4 regions of the Rhizobium sp. ZK1 genome follow, and region 2 is predicted to be linked to each of the others. Evidence: predicted binding sites of a transcription regulator. Region 2 holds the regulator's gene; each other region holds the start of a gene.
What was found. Region 2 encodes PhoB, which activates phosphate uptake and scavenging genes when phosphate is short. Its sites were predicted from a motif close to TGTCATNNANCTGTCAT; they were not measured.
Positions count from the first base shown of each region.

Region 1 (5,770 bases), 1.8 Mb from region 2:
GACGATCGAGTTCAGATATTGTTCTGCAGGATCGTACGCAGCTTGCCGAAGAGCTCGTCGATGTGCTTCTTCTCGATGATCAGCGGCGGGGAGAGCGCGATGATGTCGCCCGTCGTGCGGATCAGCAGGCCGCTTTCGTAAGCCTTGAGGAAGGCCGTGAAGGCGCGTTTGGTCGGCTCGCCGGCGATCGGGTCGAGCTCGATGGCGCCGATGAGGCCCGTATTTCTGATGTCGATGACGTTGGGGCAATCCTTGAGCGAGTGCAGCGCGTCGGCCCAGTAGTCGGAAAGCTCGGCTGCGCGGGTCAGCAGGCCTTCTTCCTTGTAGGTGTCGAGCGTCGCAAGTGCTGCGGCCGAAGCGATCGGGTTCCCGGAATAAGTATAACCGTGGAAGAACTCGATCATGTGCTCGGGGCCGTTCATGAAGGCATCATGGATTTCCGAGGTCACGAAGACGGCGCCCATCGGGATGACGCCGTTGGTCAGACCCTTGGCGGTGGTGATGATGTCGGGCTTCACGTCGTAATACTGAGCGGCGAAGGGTGCGCCGAGGCGGCCGAATCCGGTGATGACTTCATCGAAGATCAGCAGGATGCCGTGCTTGGTGCAGATTTCACGCAGCTTCTGCAGATAGCCCTTCGGCGGAATGAGAACGCCGGTGGAGCCGGCGACCGGCTCGACGATGACGGCGGCGACGGTGGACGCGTCATGCAGGGTGACGATGCGCTCGAGTTCGGTGGCGATATCGCCGCCATGCTCGGGTTCGCCGCGGGTAAAGTTGTTCTTGCCGGGCAGATGAGTGTGGGGCATGTGGTCGACGCCGGTCAGCAGCGTGCCGAACATCTTGCGGTTGGTGACGATGCCGCCGACGGAGATGCCGCCGAAATTGACGCCGTGATAGCCACGCTCGCGGCCGATCAGGCGGAAGCGTGAGCCATTGCCCTTCACGCGGTGATAGGCGAGCGCCACCTTGAGCGCCGTTTCGACCGATTCAGAACCGGAATTGGTATAGAGGACATGGTTCATGCCCTCGGGTGCGATGTCGACCAGGCGATTGGCGAGTTCGAAAGCCTTGGGATGGCCGAGCTGAAAGGCCGGGGCGTAGTCGAGTTCGCCCGCCTGCTCGCGGATCGCTTCGGTGATCTTCGGGCGGCAGTGTCCGGCATTCACGCACCAGAGGCCAGCCGTACCGTCCAGAACCTGACGGCCGTCATGGGTTTGGTAATACATATCCTTCGCACCCACGAAGAGGCGCGGTTCCTTCTTGAACTGACGGTTCGCGGTAAAGGGCATCCAAAAGGCGCGAAGGTCGTTTGGCGTTGCATTCAGGCGATTGGACATGCTGTTCTCCTGGCCGTTGGGGAGGCCGTTCCCGTTTTAAGCTTGGCGCCGATTATATTTTTACTGCCCGGTCAAATTATCAGCGCCCGGCAAGGCGTCAAGCCAGAGAAGCGTCGCCTTCTGATGTTCCCGGACACGTCGGGCGTCATCAATCCTTCGCCCGGCATCGCTACAAAAATCGATGGCCGCAATGGCCGAGGGCATTCCATTCATTTCCTTGAAATTCAACCATTTTACCGGAGGTAGTCATGACGGACCGCCAGAAGACCAGACCGCGTCCCAATCCGCGGCGTGCATTTGCGCCGAGCTACGGCACCATTCTCGAAGAAGGCGTTCGTCGCCGTACCGTTCTGAAGGGCTTCATCGCAGCCATGGGTGCAGCCGCTTTTGCGCCGGCGCTCGAAGCAAGGAAGGCTGAAGCCGCCGAGTCGACGCTTACTTTCCCCGAACTGAAGCGTGTGCGTGACGCTGCCGACCACTGGCCTGATGGTTACGAGCGCCAGATCCTCATTCGCTGGGGTGACGCACTCTTCAACGACAGCCCGGAATTCGATGTCGCCAAGCTCGACGGCAAGACCGCCGAGCGCCAGTTCGGCTACAACAACGATTTCACGCAGTTCCTGCCGCTGCCCTGGGGCGAGAAGAGCTCCGATCATGGCCTGATGGTCGTCAGCCATGAATATGCCACGCCCTTCCTGATGTTTCCGGGACTGACGGCGGACAATTACCGTGAGAAGATGACCGAGGACCAGATCCGGGCGGTGATGGCCGCTGTCGGCGTCTCGGTTTTCGAAGTGCGCAAGGACGGCAACCGGTGGCAGGTCGTCAAGGACGGCAAATATAACCGCCGCATCCACATGAGCACGGAAATCGGCATTTCCGGCCCGGCCGCCGGCGACGATCGCCTCAAGACCAAGGCTGACCCGACCGGCAAGATGGTCTTCGGCACGATCTCGAACTGCAATGGCGGTATCACGCCTTGGGGCACGATGCTCTCGGGCGAAGAAGGCGCAATGGACGTTTTTGCCGGCGACTATACCAAGCTGGCGAACCAGGAACTGGTCGAGCGACAGGGCTGGGACGAGGATGAGAACGACATCTATTCCGTCAGCCGCGTCGAGCCGCGCTTCAAGTTCGAGGAGGAGCCGAATGAATGGATGCGCTTCGACTGGGTCGTCGAAATCGATCCGTTCGATCCCTCGGCAAAGCCGGTCAAGCGCACGTCGCTCGGCCGCATGACGCATGAAGGCGCGCAATGTTGCGTCGCCCCTGACGGACGCGTCGTGGTGTTCATGGGCGATGATGACGATTTCGAATATATCTACCGCTTCGTCACCCGCGATCCGTGGAACCCCAATGATCGCGCCGCCAACAAGGACCTGCTCGACCACGGTACGCTGTCGGTCGCCAAGTTCGAAAGCGACGGCACGATGCGCTGGATCCCGCTGGTCGCCGGCGAAGGCCCGCTGACGGCGGAAGCCGGCTTCAAGACACAAGCAGATGTGGTTCTTGCGACACGCGCCGCCGCGGACCTCGTAGGTGCTACGCCGATGGATGGGCCGGAAGGCTTCATCCCGCATCTCGGCACCGGCAAGCTCTATGTTGCCATGACGGAGAACGAAGACCGCCTGCCGAAGGGGCAGGGTGACGACGAGAAGGAACAGGTCAACGTCGCCAATCCGCGCGGCCCCAATCCGCATGGGCATCTGCTGGAGCTGGTAGCTCCTGGCGGTCCGGATAAGCCGGATTATGCGGCCGAAAGCTTCAAGTGGGACGTTTTCGTGCTCTGCGGCGATCCGTCAAAGCCCGAAGACCAGGCGATGTTCCACCCGGCGACCACCTCGGCTGGCTGGTTCACCGATCCCGACAACCTTGCCGTCGATCCGGCGGGCCGCCTCTGGGTGACCACCGACGGTCCGCCACCGGAAGGCATCGCCGATTCCGTCTATGTGATGGATACGGAAGGTCCGGGCCGCGCCCTGCCGAAGCTCATCTATATCGCCCCTGTCGGTTCGGAGACCTGCTCGCCGACCTTCACGTCCGACGGCTCCAGCGTTTTCCTCTCGGTCCAGCATCCGGGCGAATTGCGCATGGCCGACAACGAAGATGCGACCTCGATGGAAGATGCCGGCACCAGTTGGCCGGACTTCAAGCCGGGCGTACCGGCTCGTCCGTCGCTCGTCGTGCTGACCCGCGGCAACAATGAAGTGGTGGGCAGCTAAGCCCGCTTTTCGCAATCAAAAGAGACCGGCAATTCTCGCGAATTGCCGGTCTCCAACGCTTCACGAGCTGAAATAGCGCGAGCAGTATCGGAGGAAACATCTCCTCCGATACTGCTCAGACTAACATCATGTCAGCGCTAACATCAGGCTGCAGACCTACTCCGGTTCTGTGTCACGTAGATATCCTCGAGTGTTGCAAGGATTTTCATGACCGGCTCGGAGTTGCTGGAATAATAGATCGTCTGTGCATCGCGACGGGTCTTGACCAGCTTCTGAGCGCGCAATTTCGACAGATGCTGGGAGAGGGCCGACTGGCTCAGGCCGACCTGGGTCGCGAGAACGCCGACAGGCACTTCTCCCTTTACCAGGCTGGTGAGGATCAGCAAACGCTTGGGGTTGGCCATGGCCGATAATAAAGCTGCCGCCACATTGGTGTGATCGGCCAAATCAGAGGTTTCCATATTTTTTCTTCCTAATGCGAAACGTACATCATCCGTACAGGCACAGGCCGTCAGACGGTTCTTTGACTGACGTCAAAAACTAGCAATTGGGCTTGAAGATTGTATATACCTAAATTTAAGGTATCAGGTATGCTATTTTAGATATGTTTGAACAAATGTGATCCAAATCCTCCGCGGGTATGTCGAACTCGCAACGCAACAATAAGTCACCTGAAATCATATCAAAACCCGCGGAATCCACCCCACATATGTGCCAGGGACCTGCTTCGGGCGCCTTTAGCCTAGATGCCAGCGCTGTCATCAGAGTCGGATGGCGCGCTACTAAATCTTGCACTGCAGCGTCAGCTTTTTCGGCGATGTCATCATTTGCCTCCGAGTGAATCACGAGATCGCTGCCGTCTAAAATGTAAGCACGGCCGAATCCGCCATTAAGGCTGGCCGATTGCGGGATGAGGCGAAAGAAACGGAAATCCGGGAAATCGATATAGAGTTTCGCCTTGGCGTGACGATTGAGAAAACGGGTGCGGATGCGCGCGTGGAGGGGCGTATCCCGCTCCACCTGTTCCGCACGGCATTGGGTCGTCAGGCGGGCATGGGCGAGCGGATCGCCCTTGCCAGGCTCGCCGGTCAGGAGCGAGGCTCTGGCATCGGCGGCGAGCGCCTTCGTGTGAGTAGAGAGCGCGGAAACGAGAATGATGGGCACGCCGTCTATGTCAGTGCCGAGAAGAACCCGGCTTGCGAAGGGAAAGCCGGTTTCAGGATCGAGAACGGCGAGGGCCGCATAGCGGGCGGAGCGCAGCAGGGTGCGTGCGAGTTTGCGGGCCTCGTCGTCGGTTTCGCGGAGCTTGGAGGATGGTTCTTTCATATCCGCCATGTTGCAAAGCGGAGTGAAAGGATCAAGGCTAAAGCGCGTCGCGATCTCTAGGATTCGCTTGCCACGCTTTAGTTCTTTGGTTGATGCATGTCGTTATCGCAAAACCGCTGCACACTTTTGCGCGACATGCTTTATTCCTTCCGCTTGTGCCGCGTGAGGCCGGTGACGACATCCTGCGCCGAGATCGTGCCGACGATCTGGCCGTTGTCGACTACGCCGATACTGCCGGGCTGTCGGGAGAGGGCGTCGAGGATATCGACAAGCGGCGTCGTGGGGCGCGCAGTGGCGCTGACCGACATGCCGATTGCCGCATCGCCCAGCCCGGGCTGCATGACGTCAGAGGCCATCAGCATGTTGATTGGGTTCATGTTCTGCACGAAGTCGGCAACATACTGATCGGCCGGATTCTTGACGATTTCCTGCGGCGTTCCGCATTGGATGATCCGCCCACCCTCCATGATGGCGATGCGATTGCCGATGCGGAAGGCCTCATCGAGATCGTGGCTGACGAAGAGGATGGTCTTCTTCAGTCGCCGCTGGAATTCCAGCAGCTCGTCCTGCAGTCGTGTGCGGATCAGTGGATCGAGCGCGGAGAACGGCTCGTCCATCAGCAGGATCGGAGCACCGGTGGCGAATGCGCGGGCAAGGCCGACGCGCTGCTGCATGCCGCCGGAGAGTTCGTTGACCTTGCGGTCTGCCCATTTCGTCAGGTTGACGAGTTCGAGTTGTTCGCCGACCCGGCTCTTGCGCTCGGCTTCCCGCACGCCCGAGAGTTCGAGGCCGAAACCGACATTCTCGGCAACGGTGCGCCAGGGCAGCAGGGCGAACTGCTGGAACACCATGGAGACCGTATGCGTGCGCAGGTCGCGCAGC
Region 1 is NZ_CP180586.1:2,894,575-2,900,344, reverse strand. It holds gene ACK9YZ_RS14945 (aspartate aminotransferase family protein) at 12-1,340, opposite strand; gene ACK9YZ_RS14940 (PhoX family protein) at 1,589-3,562, shown strand; gene ACK9YZ_RS14935 (ArsR/SmtB family transcription factor) at 3,706-4,023, opposite strand; gene ACK9YZ_RS14930 (HugZ family protein) at 4,139-4,888, opposite strand; gene choV (choline ABC transporter ATP-binding protein) at 5,029-5,770, opposite strand, start outside.
Region 1: the regulator PhoB is predicted to act here: its motif matches at 1,484-1,500, upstream of ACK9YZ_RS14940 (PhoX family protein).

Region 2 (5,770 bases):
GGCGACATCACGCACATGCTGCAGGAAGCCGTCGGCCAGGATGATATCCAGCACCGCGCTGCCGACAGCCATGGCAAGCGGGTTGCCGCCATAGGTTGAGCCATGCGTGCCGGCTTTCATGCCGGACGCGGCCTCTGCCGTTGCAAGGCAGGCACCGAGCGGGAAACCGCCGCCGATACCCTTGGCGATGGCCATGATATCAGGCGTGATACCCGACCACTCATGGGCGAAAAGCTTGCCGGTGCGGCCGACACCTGTCTGGACCTCATCGAGGATCAGCAGCAGGCCATGCTCGTCGCAGAGCTGGCGGAGCGCCTTCATGAATTCTGACGTCGCGGGGCGGACACCGCCCTCGCCCTGCACGGGCTCGATGAGGATGGCGGCCGTCTTTTCGGTGATCGCGGCGCGGACAGCCTCGATATCGCCGAAGGGTACCTGATCGAATCCAGGGGTTTTCGGACCGAAACCTTCGAGATATTTCTCCTGGCCACCGGCGGCGATGGTCGCCAGCGTCCGGCCGTGGAAGGCGCCTTCGAAGGTGATGATATGGAAGCGCTCGGGGTGGCCCTTGGAGAACTGGTAGCGGCGCGCCGTCTTGATCGCGCATTCCAGAGCCTCAGCGCCGGAATTGGTGAAGAACACCTTGTCAGCGAAGGTGGCATCCGTCAGCCGCTTGGCAAGCTTCTCCTGGCCGGGGATCTCGTAGACGTTCGAAAGGTGCCAGACCTTGTCAGCCTGATCCTTGAGCGCGGCCACGACATGCGGGTTGCCATGCCCCACCGATGTGACGGCAACGCCCGCGCCGAAATCCAGATATCGCTCGCCGGTGTCGGTGATCAGCCAGACGCCTTCACCTCGCTCGAACCGCAATGGGGCACGAGAATAGGTGTCATAAAGCGGCGAGGCTTCAGCCATGGCGCGATCTCCTGATCAGGTTCCGGGGCACCGGACTCCGGCTAAGAAAACCAGGTCCGAAAAATTAAAAATGCCGCCTTTCGGCGGCCCGGCCCACTATTTACTTTTCGCACTGCAATGTCAACAAAACTGAGGATTTAGCGCATGCGTCAAGCCGGTAATCGGCTTTACAGGTCTATCAACAGCTAATGTTGCAGAAATGACTCTGTCGGGAAGCAAGTTGGGGAAAACTACGAATTCGGATTCATCGGATTCCTGCGACTCTTGTCACAGAGTCAGGCTCACACTAGGTTAAAGTTCAATTACTAGACTGCATGCGGCGGAACTAGTCACCAAAATTGATCGGGCGTTTCTTGCTTTGGAAGTTTCCGAGGCAACGGTGAGGGATTCTGCCATCACCAACGCGAAAGGTGGAGACAGGGCATGAACTGGACAGACGAGCGTGTCGAAAAGCTCAAGAAGCTTTGGTCGGAGGGGCTGAGCGCCAGCCAGATCGCAGCGCAACTTGGCGGCGTCAGTAGAAACGCTGTTATCGGCAAGGTTCACCGGCTCAGTCTTCCTGGCCGCGCCAAGGCCGGCGGCACGGCAACCGCTGCGCGTGCACCGAAGCGCAATACCTCGGCTCCCCGCGCCCCGAACTATGCGTCTCGCATCACCACCCGCACCGTTACCCGTCAGCAGGGCGCAACTGTCCTGAAGGAAGAGATCGAGATCGAAACTGTCGAGGAAATGGAATATGTACCGGCCAAAAACGTGGTCGTGCCTATCTCCCGTCGCCTCGGCCTGACGGAACTCACGGAACGCACCTGCAAATGGCCGGTCGGCGATCCGATGAAGGACGATTTCTACTTCTGCGGCTGCGACTCCCCGGATTCATCGCCCTATTGCAACTACCACCAGCGTCTCGCCTATCAGCCGATGAGCGAACGCCGCAAGGCTGTCCGGGTCGCCTGATCCACGCCTTGCCCAGAAATGCAGCATTTCGTCGCCCCTCTTCGCTGACGCGCAGGGGGGGCGAAATTTTTCTGCCCGTCGCAGAACTCCTGCCGTGGAACTGGTCGGTGGGGCAATAAGTGCTCAAAGCCTTCTGGCGGCCCTAAGCGGTCATTCCCGAACCCGACGATACAGGCCAGGAAACCGCCCCCGCTGTTACATATCAGCCTTGCACAATAGGACGTATGCGTTTGCCTAAGATGGGATCATAAGGCGCGTAGCTGGTGCACATGAGAGTCTCTGATATGGATTGGGTCCCTGTAGTCTTTGTTACGTTCAAGGTTCTCGCGTTGGGAACGGCCATGTTCTTCGCCATCAAGTGGCATTACGATCGAAGCGAGATGGGGGAGCGGCAAGCGGTACTGCGCACGGGCGGCAAGATGGCCGCAGTCTTCATGCTGGCGCTACTCGGCGTGGGGCTCCTCGCCTTTGTCCTTAGCAGCATGCTCGGTCTGGACCTGAGCTCCCCATGATCACATCAAGGGAGACAAGGGTGGCCGCACGAGCGAGCCGAAGCCAACGTCTCCTGATGGCGCATAGCAGCCCTCCCCATCATGGCTTCAGCCCTCGCGATGCAAGAAACATGTCGGTCAAAGTGTGAGCGAGGCAACGCCTACTCCTAAAAACGCAGCCGAATAGACAAACGGGCCGCCCGGCAAGCGAGCGACCCGTCTGGACCTCCGATCACTCGGATCAGGCTTCCATGGAATATCCCGCGCCACGAACGGTGCGGATGACATCCTGCATGTTGGAGAAGTTCAGCGCCTTGCGCAGGCGGCCGACATGGACGTCGACGGTGCGCTCGTCCACATAGATATCATGGCCCCAGACGCCATCCAGAAGCTGCGAGCGGGAGAAGACCCTGCCCGGCGACGACATCAGGAATTCGAGCAGGCGAAACTCGGTCGGGCCGAGGCGGACTTCACGGCTCTTGCGATGAACGCGATGGGTTTCGCGATCGAGCTCGATATCCCCGCACTTCAAAACGCTGGAAAGAACCTCCGGACGGGCACGACGCAGCATCGCCTTGACGCGGGCGACAAGTTCCGGCGTCGAGAAGGGCTTGACGACATAGTCGTCCGCGCCGGTCGAGAGGCCGCGAACGCGTTCGCTCTCTTCGCCGCGCGCCGTCAGCATGATGATCGGCAGACGCTCGGTCTCCGGCCGCATGCGCAGCCGGCGGCAGAGCTCGATGCCGGAAACGCCCGGCAGCATCCAGTCGAGGATGAGCAGGTCGGGCGTGCGCTCCTGAAGCCGGATTTCGGCCTCGTCGCCACGGAGGATCGTATCCACCTCGAAACCTTCCGCTTCGAGGTTGTAGCGGAGAAGCACGCTCAGCGCCTCTTCATCTTCAACAACTGCAACTCTTGGGATCATGCGTGTCAGTCTCCTAATGCATGATCCTTAAACCGGGGGTGATTTAAGCAGGGATCATGCAGGAACTCGGAATTGGCTGCACCCATGCGCGCCCGCGCGGGCGCGCATGCAATCGGCAGATCAGGATTACTCGGTGACGGCGCCAACGGTGTTGGAGCTGTCGTCCTTCGGACGTTCGCCTTCGGGCTGGGCGCCGGTTGCCATGTAGTAGATCGTCTCGGCGATATTGGTCGCATGGTCGCCGATGCGCTCGATGTTCTTGGCGCAGAAGAGAAGATGCGTGCAGCTCGTGATGTTGCGCGGATCTTCCATCATGTAGGTCAGGAGTTCGCGGAACAGCGAGGTGTACATCGCGTCGATCTCGTCGTCGCGCTCACGGATGGACTTGGCCTTGTCAGCGGAACGCGTCGTGTAGACGTCGAGCACTTCCTTGAGCTGGACGAGCGCCAGTTCGGAGAGATGCTCGAGACCGCGGGCAAGCTTGCGGGGAACGCCGGTGCTCTGGACGGCGATGACGCGCTTTGCGGTGTTCTTGCCAAGATCGCCGACGCGCTCGAGGTCGGCGGCGATGCGGATCGAACCCATGATCTCGCGAAGGTCGGAGGCCATCGGCTGGCGACGGGCGATCGTGACGATCGCCTTGTCATTGATCTCACGCTCGGCGTGATCGAGGATGACGTCGTCGGAAATGACCTTCTGGGCGAGCGCCGTATCGCCGTTGACCAGCGCACGGACGGCCTCGCCGACCATCTGTTCGGCAAGACCACCCATCTCGGAAATGCGCCGGGACAGGAATTTCAGATCGTCGTCATAGGCGGAAAAAATATGTGTCGATGCCATGGGGCTTTGTCCTCGAAAATCGGGAAGGCTTCACATCGCCAAAATCAGCCGAACCGGCCCATGATATAGTCCTGGGTGCGCGGATCGTCCGGATTGGTGAACATCTTGTCGGTATCGTTTTCCTCAACCAGATTGCCGAGGTGGAACATGGCCGTGCGCTGTGAGACGCGGGCGGCCTGCTGCATGGAATGCGTCACGATGACGATGGTGTAGTTTTCACGCAGCTCGTGGATCAGCTCTTCGACCTTTGCAGTCGCGATCGGGTCCAGCGCCGAGCAGGGCTCGTCCATCAGGATGACTTCCGGGCTGACGGCAACGGCGCGCGCGATGCACAGGCGCTGCTGCTGACCGCCGGAAAGGCCGGTACCCGATTCATGCACGCGGTCCTTGACTTCGTTCCAGAGGCCGGCGCGCTGCAGGCTGGACTCGACGATCTGGTCGAGGTCTGCCTTGGACTTGGCGAGGCCGTGGATGCGCGGGCCGTAGGAGACGTTTTCGTAGATCGACTTCGGAAACGGGTTCGGCTTCTGGAACACCATGCCGACGCGGGCGCGAAGTTCGACGACGTCGATATCGGGATCGTAGATGTCATCGCCGTCGAGCGTGATCTTGCCGGTGACCCGGCAGCCGTCGATCGTGTCGTTCATGCGGTTCAGCGAACGCAGGAAGGTGGACTTGCCGCAGCCAGACGGGCCGATCAGGGCGGTCACGGTGTTTTCGCGGATGTTCAGATTGACATCGAAAAGCGCGCGCTTCTCTCCGTAATAGACGGAGACATCCTGACCGATCATCTTATACGGGACGTTGTTCATTTTCTGGTCCAGCGCCTTCTCGACTGCAGCTTCCGTCAACATGTTCATGATCTTTACTCCGTTTACCAGCGGCGCTCAAAGCGACGACGCAAGAGGATAGCTCCGAGGTTCATGACGATCAGGAACAGGAGCAGGACGATGATGGCACCCGAGGTTCTTTCCACGAAGGCGCGTTCGGCTTCGTTGGCCCACATGTAGACCTGCACCGGAAGTGCGGTGGAAGGATCGAGCGGCGTGGTCGGCGCCTGGGCGACGAAGGCAACCATGCCGATCAGGAGCAGCGGCGCGGTTTCGCCGAGTGCGTGGGCAAGGCCGATGATCGTGCCGGTCAGGATGCCGGGCATTGCGAGCGGCAGCACATGGTGGAACACCATCTGCATCTTCGAGGCGCCGAGGCCGAGTGCGGCTGCGCGGATCGACGGCGGCACGGCACGAAGCGCCGCGCGTGTCGCGATGATGATCGTCGGCAGCGTCATCAGTGCCAGCACCAGCCCGCCGACAAGCGATGCCGAACGCGGCAGGCCGGCAAAGTTGATGAAGACCGACAGGCCGAGCAGACCGTAGACGATCGACGGAACGGCTGCGAGGTTGTTGATGTTGACTTCGATCAGGTCCGTCAGCTTGTTCTTGGGCGCAAATTCCTCGAGGTAGATCGAGGCGGCGACGCCGATCGGCAGCGAAAGGACAAGAACGATCAGCATCAGGTAGAGCGAGCCGATGAGAGCGACGCCGAGACCTGCAGCTTCGGGACGGCTGGAATTGCCGTTGACGAAGAGGCCGGTGTTGAACTGCTTGTGGAGAGCACCGCTCGCCTTCAGCTCGTTCATCCAGCC
Region 2 is NZ_CP180586.1:151,070-156,839, reverse strand. It holds gene ACK9YZ_RS00785 (aspartate aminotransferase family protein) at 1-915, opposite strand, end outside; gene ACK9YZ_RS00780 (GcrA family cell cycle regulator) at 1,339-1,869, shown strand; gene ACK9YZ_RS00775 (hypothetical protein) at 2,211-2,381, shown strand; gene phoB (phosphate regulon transcriptional regulator PhoB) at 2,602-3,285, opposite strand; gene phoU (phosphate signaling complex protein PhoU) at 3,412-4,125, opposite strand; gene pstB (phosphate ABC transporter ATP-binding protein PstB) at 4,170-4,985, opposite strand; gene pstA (phosphate ABC transporter permease PstA) at 5,000-5,770, opposite strand, start outside.

Region 3 (5,770 bases), 1.0 Mb from region 2:
GAGATTGCGACCTTGTAGAGCTTCTTCAGCTTGGCTGCATCACCGACGAGATTGTCGCGTTCGATGATGTAGACGCTGTCGCCCTGGGCAGTGATTTCGGAGAGGCCGACCCAGCCGCTCTCGGTCTTGTCGAGCGGGTAGCGCACGCCGCCCCATTCCTTCTTCTTCGGGTTATAGGAGAGGAGCTTGACAAAGCCCTTCTCGTCATCGTTCCACTCGCGCTGAACGGCCATCCACAGCGTTGCGTCATCGCCAGTGCCGACGATCGTCACACCTTCGAAGCCATAGCGGATTTCGTTGGCGAGCAGTTCCTTCGGCAGAGCGATCTCGGTCTTGATGTCGCCCTTGGCAGTGACGTTGTAAAGCGCGTGCGGCATGAGCCGCTCGGTATAACCTTCCGAAGCCAGCCAGAAGGAGCCGTCGGCAGCGGCAGCGATGCCTTCGATGTCGAGCTTCTGTGCCGGAGCGCCGTCACGCTTGACGACGAGCGCGTCGGTGATGACGGCCGGCTTCCTGGTGGCGTCGATCGTGTAGATCGTCGGCTGCGAGCCGAGGACGCTGTCGCTGACGGCGTAGAGCATGCCCGGCTTGCCCGGAACGGCGGCGAGTCCCGAAAGGGCTGCAAAGCCGATCGGGTTGCCGTCCTTCTCGGCAGAAACGATCTGCGGATAGGCCTTCTCGCCTTCACTGCGCTCGTAGATCATGACGTGCGAACGCGTACCACCATCTTTGCCGAGGTCGAGTTCGTTGGCGGTGGCAAGCAGGTTACGCTGCGGAATGGCAATCGCGCCTTCCGGGGAAATGCCCGACGGCAGGATCTGCAGCAGTTCCGGATCAGCACCCGTATCCTTGTAAACGCCGACGACGGAAGCGCGCTCGGCGAGCAGGAAGAACAGATTGTCATCGCCGAACCTGGCGGCTTCCAGACCTTCCGGCTCGACACCCTTCGACGAGGACCGGCTTTCCGGATAATGGCCGAGCGCGGCCACGGCGCGTTCGAAGGAGCTGCCGGATTCGAAGAGAACCTTGCCGGTCTTGTCGAAGATGGTGAAGCCGCGCGAGCCACCCTCATAATCGCCTTCGTTGGCGACGACGAGACGGTTGTCATCCAGCCACTTTACGGCATCCGGCTCGCGCAGGACGCCCTTCTTCTCGCCGGTGAACTTCAGGGCGCCATCACGCTTGCTGTCGACGCCCGAAAGGTCGACGCCGCCAGCGGTAAAGTGCGTCTTCACCGTGCCGGTCGCACCGTCGAGAATGATGATCTCGTTGTTTTCTTGCAGCGTCAGGGCGATTTCGTTCTGGTTGTTGAAGGCAACGAATTCCGGTTCCGGATCTTCGGGGGCAACGCCTGTGAGACCAGTCAGGGCGACATGCCTGATCGTGCCGCAATCGACGGTGCCATCGGCCTTGACCTGGAAGACGACGAGGTCGCCCGCCGGCATCTGCGGGATCTTGCCGTCGTTGACCTCTTCATCGCGCTCGTTTTCGATCGCGATCGTGCCGAGCGTCCTGTCCTTGTTGAGAGCGATCGAATCGGGCTGGCCGCCGAGATCGCAAGTCGCGTCGATCTTCTTCGTGGCGATGTCGACGATCGCCAGGCGGCCCGACGGCTTCTGCTTGCTTTCGCCGGTGTTGACGGCGACGAGCGCCTTGCTGGCTGCTGTCGTGACAGAGGTCGGCTCACCATCCATCATCAGCGCGCCGCCGGCCTTGGGGGCCTTGGCATCGGTGATGTCGATGAAGCCGATGGCGCCGAGCGGGCTGTCGCTGTAGATCAGCGTGTTGCCATCCTGCGAAGCGGTGATGATCTCGGCCGAGGTGGTCGAAAGCTTGTCCTTGTCGGCCGGCAGGTTGGTCGCGACCGGGAAAGAGGCGATGCGGTTAAAAACCGGCTCAGCCCCTGCCGGGAAGGCAACAGATGCGAGAAGCAGGGCGGCGAGCGCTGCCTTGCACGAGAAAGTTGTCATTGAAATCCCCCAATGTCGAAAGAATCGAACAGAGGGTTTTTGCGGGACTGCCATGACAGAGACATGACAGCCTGCGACATTTTATACAGTTTGCGTCAGCCCGATTCCCTCTCCCGGCGCATCTCGTTGCGCATGATGAAAAGCGATGCGCCGAGGATGAGTGCGGCGCCCAGCCACAAATAGCCGGCCCCGCCCTGAGAACGTCATCATCGCAAAACGAAGCACTGCATGCGGCACGCGGCCAAAGAAAAAGGGGTTCGGCAATGCCGAACCCCTTAAAATCCTGCACGGCCGTTCTCGTTTACGACCGGCGGACAATCTCGTATCAGCCGTTGACGGCGTCCTTCAGGCCCTTGCCGGGCGTGAACTTCGGCACGTTGCGTGCCGGGATGTCGACTTCGGCGCCGGTCGACGGGTTGCGGCCCTTCGTGGCAGCGCGATGAGAAACCGTGAAGCTGCCGAAGCCGGCGAGACGGATGTCGCCCTTGTTCTTCAGCTCAGCCTGCACAACATCGAAAACTGCGTCGACGGCAGATGCTGCGTCAGACTTCGTCAGTCCAGCCTTTTCGGCTACTGCGGACACGAGTTCATTCTTATTCATGTTTCCACCCCTTTCTAAATGGTTTGAAACAACTCGATCTGTAAGCTAGGCGCAGAAATCGCTTTCATCAGGCCCGCCGAGAACCCAAAAGCCCTGCAAATCAAGGAAAAGCAAGCGTCTACATGACGTTTTCACAAAAAAAGGCCGGCGTTTCCGCCGGCCTTTTTGTTGATTTGCAACAATTGGGCACAAATGTGGCAGCCACCAGCTCAATGAGCTATGGCGGCGCCCGCATCATCAAGCCCTTCGACCGTGGCGATGACAGGCGTCTCGACCGTGCCATCCCATTCGATCGGCTCGGGGCGGCGGACCAGCGCATGCTTGATCACTTCGCCCATGCGGGAGACCGGAATGATCTCCATGCTGTTCTTCACATTGTCCGGAATCTCTGCCAGATCCTTGGCGTTCTCTTCCGGAATCAGCACCTTCTTGATGCCGCCGCGAAGCGCCGCGAGCAGCTTTTCCTTCAGGCCACCGATCGGCAGGACACGGCCACGCAAGGTGATCTCACCCGTCATTGCCACATCCTTGTTGACCGGAATACCGGTCATGATCGAGACGATCGCGGTTGCCATGGCGACACCGGCCGAGGGACCATCCTTCGGTGTGGCGCCTTCCGGCACGTGCACGTGGATGTCGCTCTTGTCGAAGCGCGGCGGCTCGATGCCGAAATCGACGGCGCGCGAGCGGACGTAAGATGCCGCTGCCGAGATCGATTCCTTCATCACTTCCTTCAGGTTGCCGGTGACGGTCATGCGGCCCTTGCCGGGCATCATGACGCCTTCGATCGTCAGCAGTTCACCGCCGACTTCCGTCCAGGCAAGTCCCGTAACCACACCGACCTGATCCTCACGCTCGGCTTCGCCGTGGCGGAAGCGCGGAACGCCCAGATAATCGTCGATGTTCTCGGCCGTTACATGAACCGACTTCGTCTTGCCCTTGATAATCTCGGTGACCGCCTTGCGGGCGAGCTTCATCAGTTCGCGCTCGAAGTTACGAACACCGGCTTCGCGGGTATACTGCTGACTGATTGCCATCAGGGCATCGTCGCTGACCGAGAATTCGCTCGGCTGCAGCGCATGTTCCTTGATGGCCTTCGGCAGCAGGTGCCGCTTGGCGATTTCGCGCTTCTCGTCTTCGGTGTAGCCGGCGATACGGATGACTTCCATGCGGTCCATCAACGGAGCCGGGATATTCAGCGTATTCGCCGTCGTGATGAACATCACGTCCGACAGGTCGTATTCGACTTCCAGGTAGTGGTCCATGAAGGTCGAGTTCTGAGCCGGGTCGAGCACCTCCAGCAGAGCCGAAGACGGATCGCCGCGATAGTCCTGACCGAGCTTGTCGATTTCATCGAGCAGGAAGAGCGGGTTGGACTTCTTCGCCTTCTTCATCGACTGGATGACCTTGCCGGGCATCGAGCCGATATAGGTGCGGCGGTGACCGCGGATTTCGGCTTCGTCACGGACGCCACCGAGAGCCATGCGGACATATTCACGGCCGGTTGCCTTGGCGATCGACTGGGCGAGCGAGGTCTTGCCGACGCCCGGGGGGCCGACGAGGCACAGGATCGGACCCTTGATCTTGGTAGCGCGTGCCTGGACCGCCAGATACTCGACGATGCGCTCCTTGACCTTGTCGAGACCGAAGTGATCGGCTTCGAGGATCTTCTCGGCATTGTTGAGATCGGCCTTGATCTTCGACTTCTTGCCCCAAGGGATACCGAGCAGCCAGTCCAGATAGTTACGCACGACGGTGGCTTCAGCCGACATCGGGCTCATCTGGCGCAGCTTCTTCAGCTCTGCGTCAGCCTTTTCACGGGCTTCCTTGGACAGCTTCGTCTTGGCGATGCGCTCTTCCAGTTCGCTCATCTCGTCGCGGCCTTCCTCGCCGTCGCCGAGTTCCTTCTGGATCGCCTTCATCTGCTCATTCAGGTAGTATTCACGCTGGGTCTTCTCCATCTGGCGCTTGACACGCGAGCGGATGCGCTTTTCGACCTGAAGAACCGAGATCTCACCTTCCATGAAGCCGAGAGCCTTTTCGAGGCGGGCCTTGACGCTGGTGGTTTCCAGCATCTCCTGCTTCTCGGTGATCTTGATCGACAGGTGCGAGGCGACCGTATCGGCGAGCTTGGAATAGTCGTCGATCTGGCTGGCTGCACCGACAACCTCGGGCGAAATCTTCTTGTTGAGCTTCACGTAGCTCTCGAATTCCGAGACGACGGAACGGGAGAGCGCTTCCAGCTCGACCGGATCATCATGCGGCTCTTCGAGCACATGACCGAGGGCTTCGTAGAAATCTTCGCGGCTCGTGTAGCTGTCGATCTCGGCGCGGGCGCGGCCTTCAACCAGAACCTTGACTGTGCCGTCAGGCAGCTTCAGGAGTTGCAACACATTCGCGACCGTACCGACGCGGTGGATCGCAGACGGGTCCGGATCGTCGTCGCTGGCGTTGATCTGGGTGACCAGCATGATCTGCTTGTCGGAACCCATGACCTCTTCGAGCGCACGGATCGACTTTTCCCGCCCGACGAACAGCGGCACGATCATATGGGGGAACACCACGATGTCGCGCAGGGGAAGAACAGGATAGGCGGTGCTGGTGCTCGCTACAGACGTTTTCTTCGTCATTTTTATTCCTTTCCATCGTCCCGTTACCGGGCTCTTTGGCGCGGCCGCTTGGGACCGGCCGGCACTCTCACTTGTTGTTACAAGTGGAGGTTCTGACTACGCTTTTCAAGCCACGTTAACGCCCGCGTTCCACGGTTGTGACAGCTTTATTACATGGAACGCCAACACAATGAAGCGCCTATCTGGAGCGACGCTTACCATTTCCGAACCGCCTAAAATAACAACGCCAGCAACACGCTACGGAATCACAGCATCATTGCCAAGGGGTATCGTTTGCGCAATATCGGCCAAGGCTGTTTTTCAACCTTGCCCGCAACTATTATCAGCGCCCGGCACCTGTTTTCAAATAGAAAGGGGCCCGCACAAGGCAAGCCCCTTAAAATAGCGGTTCTCAACGCAAGCTTCAGGCCGAAACGTTTGCCTTCTCGTCCTGGCGGTCGGCGTAGATGTACAGCGGACGGGCCGAACCGCGTGCGACCTCTTCGGAGATGACGACTTCGCGAACGCCCTCCAGCGCCGGCAGTTCGAACATCGTGTCGAGCAGGATCTTTTCCATAATCGAGCGCAGG
Region 3 is NZ_CP180586.1:1,150,621-1,156,390, reverse strand. It holds gene ACK9YZ_RS05875 (esterase-like activity of phytase family protein) at 1-1,970, opposite strand, end outside; gene hupB (DNA-binding protein HupB) at 2,296-2,571, opposite strand; gene lon (endopeptidase La) at 2,781-5,201, opposite strand; gene clpX (ATP-dependent Clp protease ATP-binding subunit ClpX) at 5,605-5,770, opposite strand, start outside.
Region 3: the regulator PhoB is predicted to act here: its motif matches at 2,023-2,039, upstream of ACK9YZ_RS05875 (esterase-like activity of phytase family protein).

Region 4 (5,770 bases), 840 kb from region 2:
TCCTGGGATGATGCGCTGGACGAGATTGCCGAAGCCTTCGTGAAGGCTGAGGCGAAGGATGGCAGCGAAGCGATCTGGCCGTATTTCTACGCCGGCACCATGGGCTGGGTGCAGCGCGACTCGATCGAGCGCCTGCGCCACGCCAAGTGCTATTCCGGCTTCTTTTCCTCGATCTGCACCAACCCCGCCTGGACCGGATTCACCATGGCGACCGGCATGCTGCGCGGCCCGGACCCGCGGGAGATGGCCCGCACCGACTGCGTCGTCATCTGGGGCACCAATGCGGTTGCGACGCAGGTCAACGTGATGACCCACGCGATCAAGTCGCGCAAGGAGCGTGGCGCCAAGATCGTCGTCATCGACATCTACGACAATCCGACGATGAAGCAGGCCGACATGGCCCTCATCGTCAAGCCCGGCACCGATGCAGCCCTTGCCTGCGCCGTTATGCATATCGCTTTCCGCGACGGTTATGCCGACCGTGCCTACATGGCGAAATACGCCGACGATCCCGCCGGCCTCGAAACGCATCTGAAGGCGAAGACGCCGGAATGGGCCGCCGCCATCACCGGTCTTTCGGTCGAGGAGATCGAAGCCTTCGCCAAACTCGTCGGCACGACCAAAAAGACTTTCTTCCGCCTCGGTTACGGCTTTACCCGCCAGCGCAATGGCGCGGTCGCCATGCATGCCGCCGCCTCGGTCGCCACCGTGCTCGGCTCCTGGCAATATGAGGGTGGCGGCGCCTTCCATTCGAACAGCGATATCTTCCGCATGAACAATGCGGAGCTGACCGGCAAATCGATGAAGGATGCCGACATCCGCATGATCGACCAGTCGCAGATCGGCCGTGCGCTGACCGGCGATGCCTTGGCACTCCGCCATCGCGGTCCTGTAACGGCCATCTTGATCCAGAACACCAATCCAGTGAACATCGCTCCTGAGCAGCGGCTGGTGAAGCGCGGCTTTGCCCGGAACGATCTCTTCGTCGCCGTCCATGAGCAGTTCATGACCGAGACGGCCGACATGGCCGATATCGTCATTCCCGCCACCATGTTCGTCGAGCATGACGATATCTACCGCGCCGGCGGCCAGAACCACATCCTGCTCGGCCCGAAGCTCGTCGAACCGCCGCCGACGGTGCGAAGCAACCTGTTCGTGATCGAAGAACTGGCAAAACGCCTCGGCGTCGCCGATCGCCCCGGCTTCGGTTTCACGGCGCGCGAGTTGGTCGACCGCGTGCTGGCCGCGAGCAATCTGCCGGATTACGACTATTTCCTCGAGCATAAGTGGTTCGACCGCCAGCCCGCCTTCGAAGAAGCACATTATCTCAATGGCTTCGCCCATCCCGACGGCAAGTTCCATTTCCGGCCGGACTGGGTGAACGACCCCGCCCCGAACAAGCCGCCGGCTTCCGTCGGCGCGCTCGGCCCCTACGCAGAGCTACCGCCTTTCCCGGATCAGGTCGATGTCATCGAGCTCGCCGATCCCGAGCATCCCTTCCGCCTGGCGACCTCGCCGGCGCGCAACTTCCTGAATTCGAGCTTCTCGGAAACCAAGACCTCACGCCAGAAGGAAGGCCGTCCGGAAGTGATGATCAACCCTGTCGATGCCGAGGCGAACGGTGTCGGCAATGGCGACCTCGTCCGTATTGGCAATATGCGCGGTGACCTGCGGATCCACGCCCGCGTAACGACCGAGGTCAAGCCAGGCGTTTTGATTGCAGAGGGCCTTTGGCCCAACAAGGCGCATGTCGATGGCGAAGGCATCAACGTTCTCACCGGTGCCGATCCCGTTGCGCCCTATGGCGGTGCTGCCGTCCATGACAACAAGGTCTGGCTTCGCAAGGACGTCATATGACGCAATCTAAGGCAAAAGTGGAAATCGTCGGCAAGGAAATCCTGTCCGACGGCTGGACGAAGTTGACCAGCTACCGGATCGATTACACCGACCGGAATGGCGTGACCCATCGCCTGCCACGCGAGGTCTATCACCGCACGCCCGCCGCCTGTATCCTTCTTTACGATCCCAAGCGTGACGTGGTCGTGTTGGTGAAGCAGTTCCGCCTGCCGGCCCATGTGAACGGCGATCCCGCCTGGATGATCGAAGTCCCGGCCGGCCTGCTCGACGGCGATGAACCCGAGGCCGCGATCCGTCGCGAGGCGATGGAAGAGACGGGATACACGGTTCGCGATATCCGCTTCCTGTTCAGATCCTACACAGCACCGGGCTCCATCACCGAGATCGTGCATTTCTTCGCAGCGGCAATCGATACCGCCGACCGCACGTCCGACGGCGGGGGGCTGGAAGACGAGCATGAGGATATCGAAGTGCTGGAAATCCCGCTGCCGCAGGCTCTCGCGATGATAGAAGAAGGAGAGATCATCGATCTCAAGACGATCATGCTGCTGCAATGGACGGTGGCAAACAAGAGCCTGCTTGGCGCCTGAAAGTCCGGCTTTGAAGCGTGACGGTTGGGGGCCATTCGCACCGCCTGAATTCCTTGGAATTCTTCATCCAATTGTCACGAAGCGGGACTAAGCGCTGCCATTTGACAATCATCGGATACGTCAGGAGAAAGCCCATGTGGCTCAGCAATTTCACCCTCGTTCTCCCAGGCGAGGTGGTGAGTGAAGGTTCCGTGCGGATTGAAGATGGCGTGATCGCCGAAATCAGGCCGGAGCCGGTCGCCAATGCCGTCATTGACGGCGGCGGGCGTCTGCTGATGCCCGGTTTCGTCGATCTGCATGGCGACATGATCGAGCGCGAGATCGCGCCGCGCCCGAACGCCCAGATGCCGATCGATTTCGGCATACACGAACTCGACAAGAAGCTTGCCGCTGCCGGCGTAACGACGGCTTTTGCCGCCGTCTCCTTCGCGACGGAAAGCGTCTACGGCCATGTCCGTTCGCTGGAGACGACCTCGGCCGTCATCGAGGGTATCAACACGCTGCGCGATAACCTGCTGATCGATCACCGTGTCCATGCCCGCTACGAGATCACCAATATCGGTGCGGCACCGACGCTGGAGCGGCTGCTGGAAGCCGGCCATATCGACATGGTTTCGCTGACCGACCACACGCCGGGGCAGGGCCAGTACAACGACATCAAGAGCTATATCCTGAGCATTTCCGAGCGCCGCGCCATATCGGAGGAAATGGCTGCGGAGGTCGTTGCCAAGCGCATCGCCATGCGTGACAATCCCGAGATCGATGCCAAGCTGAAGCATATCGTAGCCCTCGCGAAGAAGCATGGTCTCTCGCTCGCCTCTCATGACGATGACAGCGTCGAAAAGGTCATCGAAATGTTCGCTCTCGGCGTCACGATCAGCGAATTCCCGGTCACGCTGCCTGCCGCCGAAGAAGCCCGCCGCCGCGGCCTCTGGACACTGATGGGCGCACCGAATGCACTGCGCGGCAAATCCATGTCCGGCAATCTGAGCGCGCTCGACGCCGCAAAGGCGGGCCTGCTGACGGTGATCGCTGCCGATTACCATCCGGCTGCCTTCGTGCCCGGCATCTTCAAGCTGGCGGAAATGGTTGAGGGTGGTCTTCCCGCTGCCGTCGCCATGGCGACGGCGAATGCCGCCCGTTCAGCCGGCCTGATGGACCGCGGCGAGATCGCCGTCGGCCAGCGCGCCGATACGGTTGTGATCGAGCCGGGTGACGTTCATCGCATCCGCGCCACCTTCCGCGGCGGCCAGTTCATCTACAGCGACGGCACGCTGCACCCGCTGCAGACCCTTGCGGCCTGAGGTCAGGGTTTAGAGCAATTCCAGCAAAAGTGTGCAGCGGTTTTGCGCCCGGAATTGCGTACAAACAAGCAGATAGAGCGCTTTCGTGATTCGAAGAAAAACGAAAGTTCTCTAGTCGCCGATCAGCGAAATAAGCTGGGATTTGGGGGCGGCGGCGGTGGAAGCTGCCGCCCCGACTGCCTTCCCGCCTTCCATCTTCACCTTGCCTTCGGCAAAGAGCTTGAGCGCCTGCGGATAGAGTTGATGCTCGATGGTCAGTATGCGTCCTGCCAGCGCTTCCGCCGTATCGCCCGCAAGTACAGGCACGGCGGCCTGGCCGATGACCGGGCCTTCATCCATGCCTTCGGTGACGAAATGCACGGTGCAGCCGGCGATCCGCATGCCGGCGTCGATCGCCCGCTGATGCGTGTGCAGCCCAGGAAACAGCGGCAGAAGGGAAGGGTGGATATTGAGGATCCGACCCTCATGGCGCTGGATGAAGACGGCTGAGAGGAGCCGCATATAGCCGGCAAGACAGATGATATCAGGCGAAAGCTCATCGAGAGCGGCAAAGATTGCCGCCTCATGCTCGTCCTTGCTCGCATAGTCCTTTCGCGCGAAGGCGAAGGTCGGAATGCCCTCCGCCGCCGCCTTGGCAAGCCCGCCTGCATCCGCCTTGTCGGAGATCACGCCGATGATCTCGGCCGGATAGTCCGCAGCCTTCGCCGCCTGCACCAGTGCCATCATGTTGGAGCCGCTGCCGGAAATGAAGACGACGGTGCGTTTGCGCGGCGAGTTCATAGGGCGAGCGTGCCCTTATAGATGGTGCCGGCAGCGCCTTCGGCGCGGGCAACCATGCGGCCGAGCGCTACGACCTTTTCACCTTCCGCTTCGAGCACCTGGGAGACCGCGGCAACATTCTCTTCGGCGACGACGACGATCATGCCGATGCCGCAGTTGAAGGTGCGCAGCATTTCCGTGGCTTCGACGCCACCCGTCCTGGCCAGCCACGAGAAGACTGCTGGAGCTTCGACGGCGGAGAGATCAATCTCGGCAGCGAGGTGCTTCGGCAGCACGCGCGGAATATTCTCCGGGAAACCGCCGCCGGTAATGTGGGCTAGCGCCTTCAGCGCACCCGTCTCGCGGATCGCTTTCAGCAGCGGCTTCACATAGATGCGGGTCGGCGTCAGCAGCGCTTCGCCGAGCTTCTTGCCCTCGGCAAACGGTGCCGGCGCATCCCAGCCGAGGCCTGAAAGCGAAACGATCTTGCGCACCAGCGAAAAACCGTTGGAGTGGACGCCGGAGGAGGAAAGGCCAAGAATGACGTCGCCTTCGGCAATATCACCCGATGGCAGCAGATTGCCGCGCTCGGCGGCACCCACCGCAAAACCGGCGAGATCATAATCGCCGGAGGAATACATACCCGGCATTTCGGCCGTTTCACCGCCGATCAGCGCGCAACCCGCCTCGCGGCAGCCGGCGGCGATGCCGCCGACGATGGCTGCGCCCTGATCCGGATCAAGCTTGCCGGTCGCGAAATAGTCGAGGAAGAAGAGCGGCTCCGCGCCCTGCACGACGAGATCGTTGACGCACATGGCAACGAGGTCCATGCCGACGGTTTCGTGATAATCCGCATCGATGGCGATCTTCAGCTTGGTGCCGACGCCATCATTGGCGGCAACAAGTACCGGATCGGTAAAGCCTGCAGCCTTCAGGTCGAAGAGGCCGCCGAAGCCGCCGATCTCGCCATCCGCGCCTGGACGGCGCGTGGAACGCACGGCTGGCTTGATCTTCTCCACCATCAGGTTGCCGGCATCGATGTCGACGCCTGCATCGCTGTAGGTCAGACCGTTTCTTCCAGACTGGCTCATGATGATCTCCAGAGGATTTGAAGCTGCGGATAAAAGACCGCGTCACATGCCGGTCGCAATTGCATGAGAGTGCGCTTTATGCAAGCGTTGCAAGGGAAAAGCCCCCATTTTCCAGCTAATCCCTGTGCGCTTTCCGGATTTGGTGCAACGGGGTTGACCATCTTTGCGC
Region 4 is NZ_CP180586.1:992,102-997,871, forward strand. It holds gene ACK9YZ_RS05100 (molybdopterin-containing oxidoreductase family protein) at 1-1,857, shown strand, start outside; gene ACK9YZ_RS05105 (NUDIX domain-containing protein) at 1,854-2,447, shown strand; gene ACK9YZ_RS05110 (alpha-D-ribose 1-methylphosphonate 5-triphosphate diphosphatase) at 2,582-3,751, shown strand; gene purN (phosphoribosylglycinamide formyltransferase) at 3,863-4,531, opposite strand; gene purM (phosphoribosylformylglycinamidine cyclo-ligase) at 4,528-5,601, opposite strand.
Region 4: the regulator PhoB is predicted to act here: its motif matches at 2,509-2,525, upstream of ACK9YZ_RS05110 (alpha-D-ribose 1-methylphosphonate 5-triphosphate diphosphatase).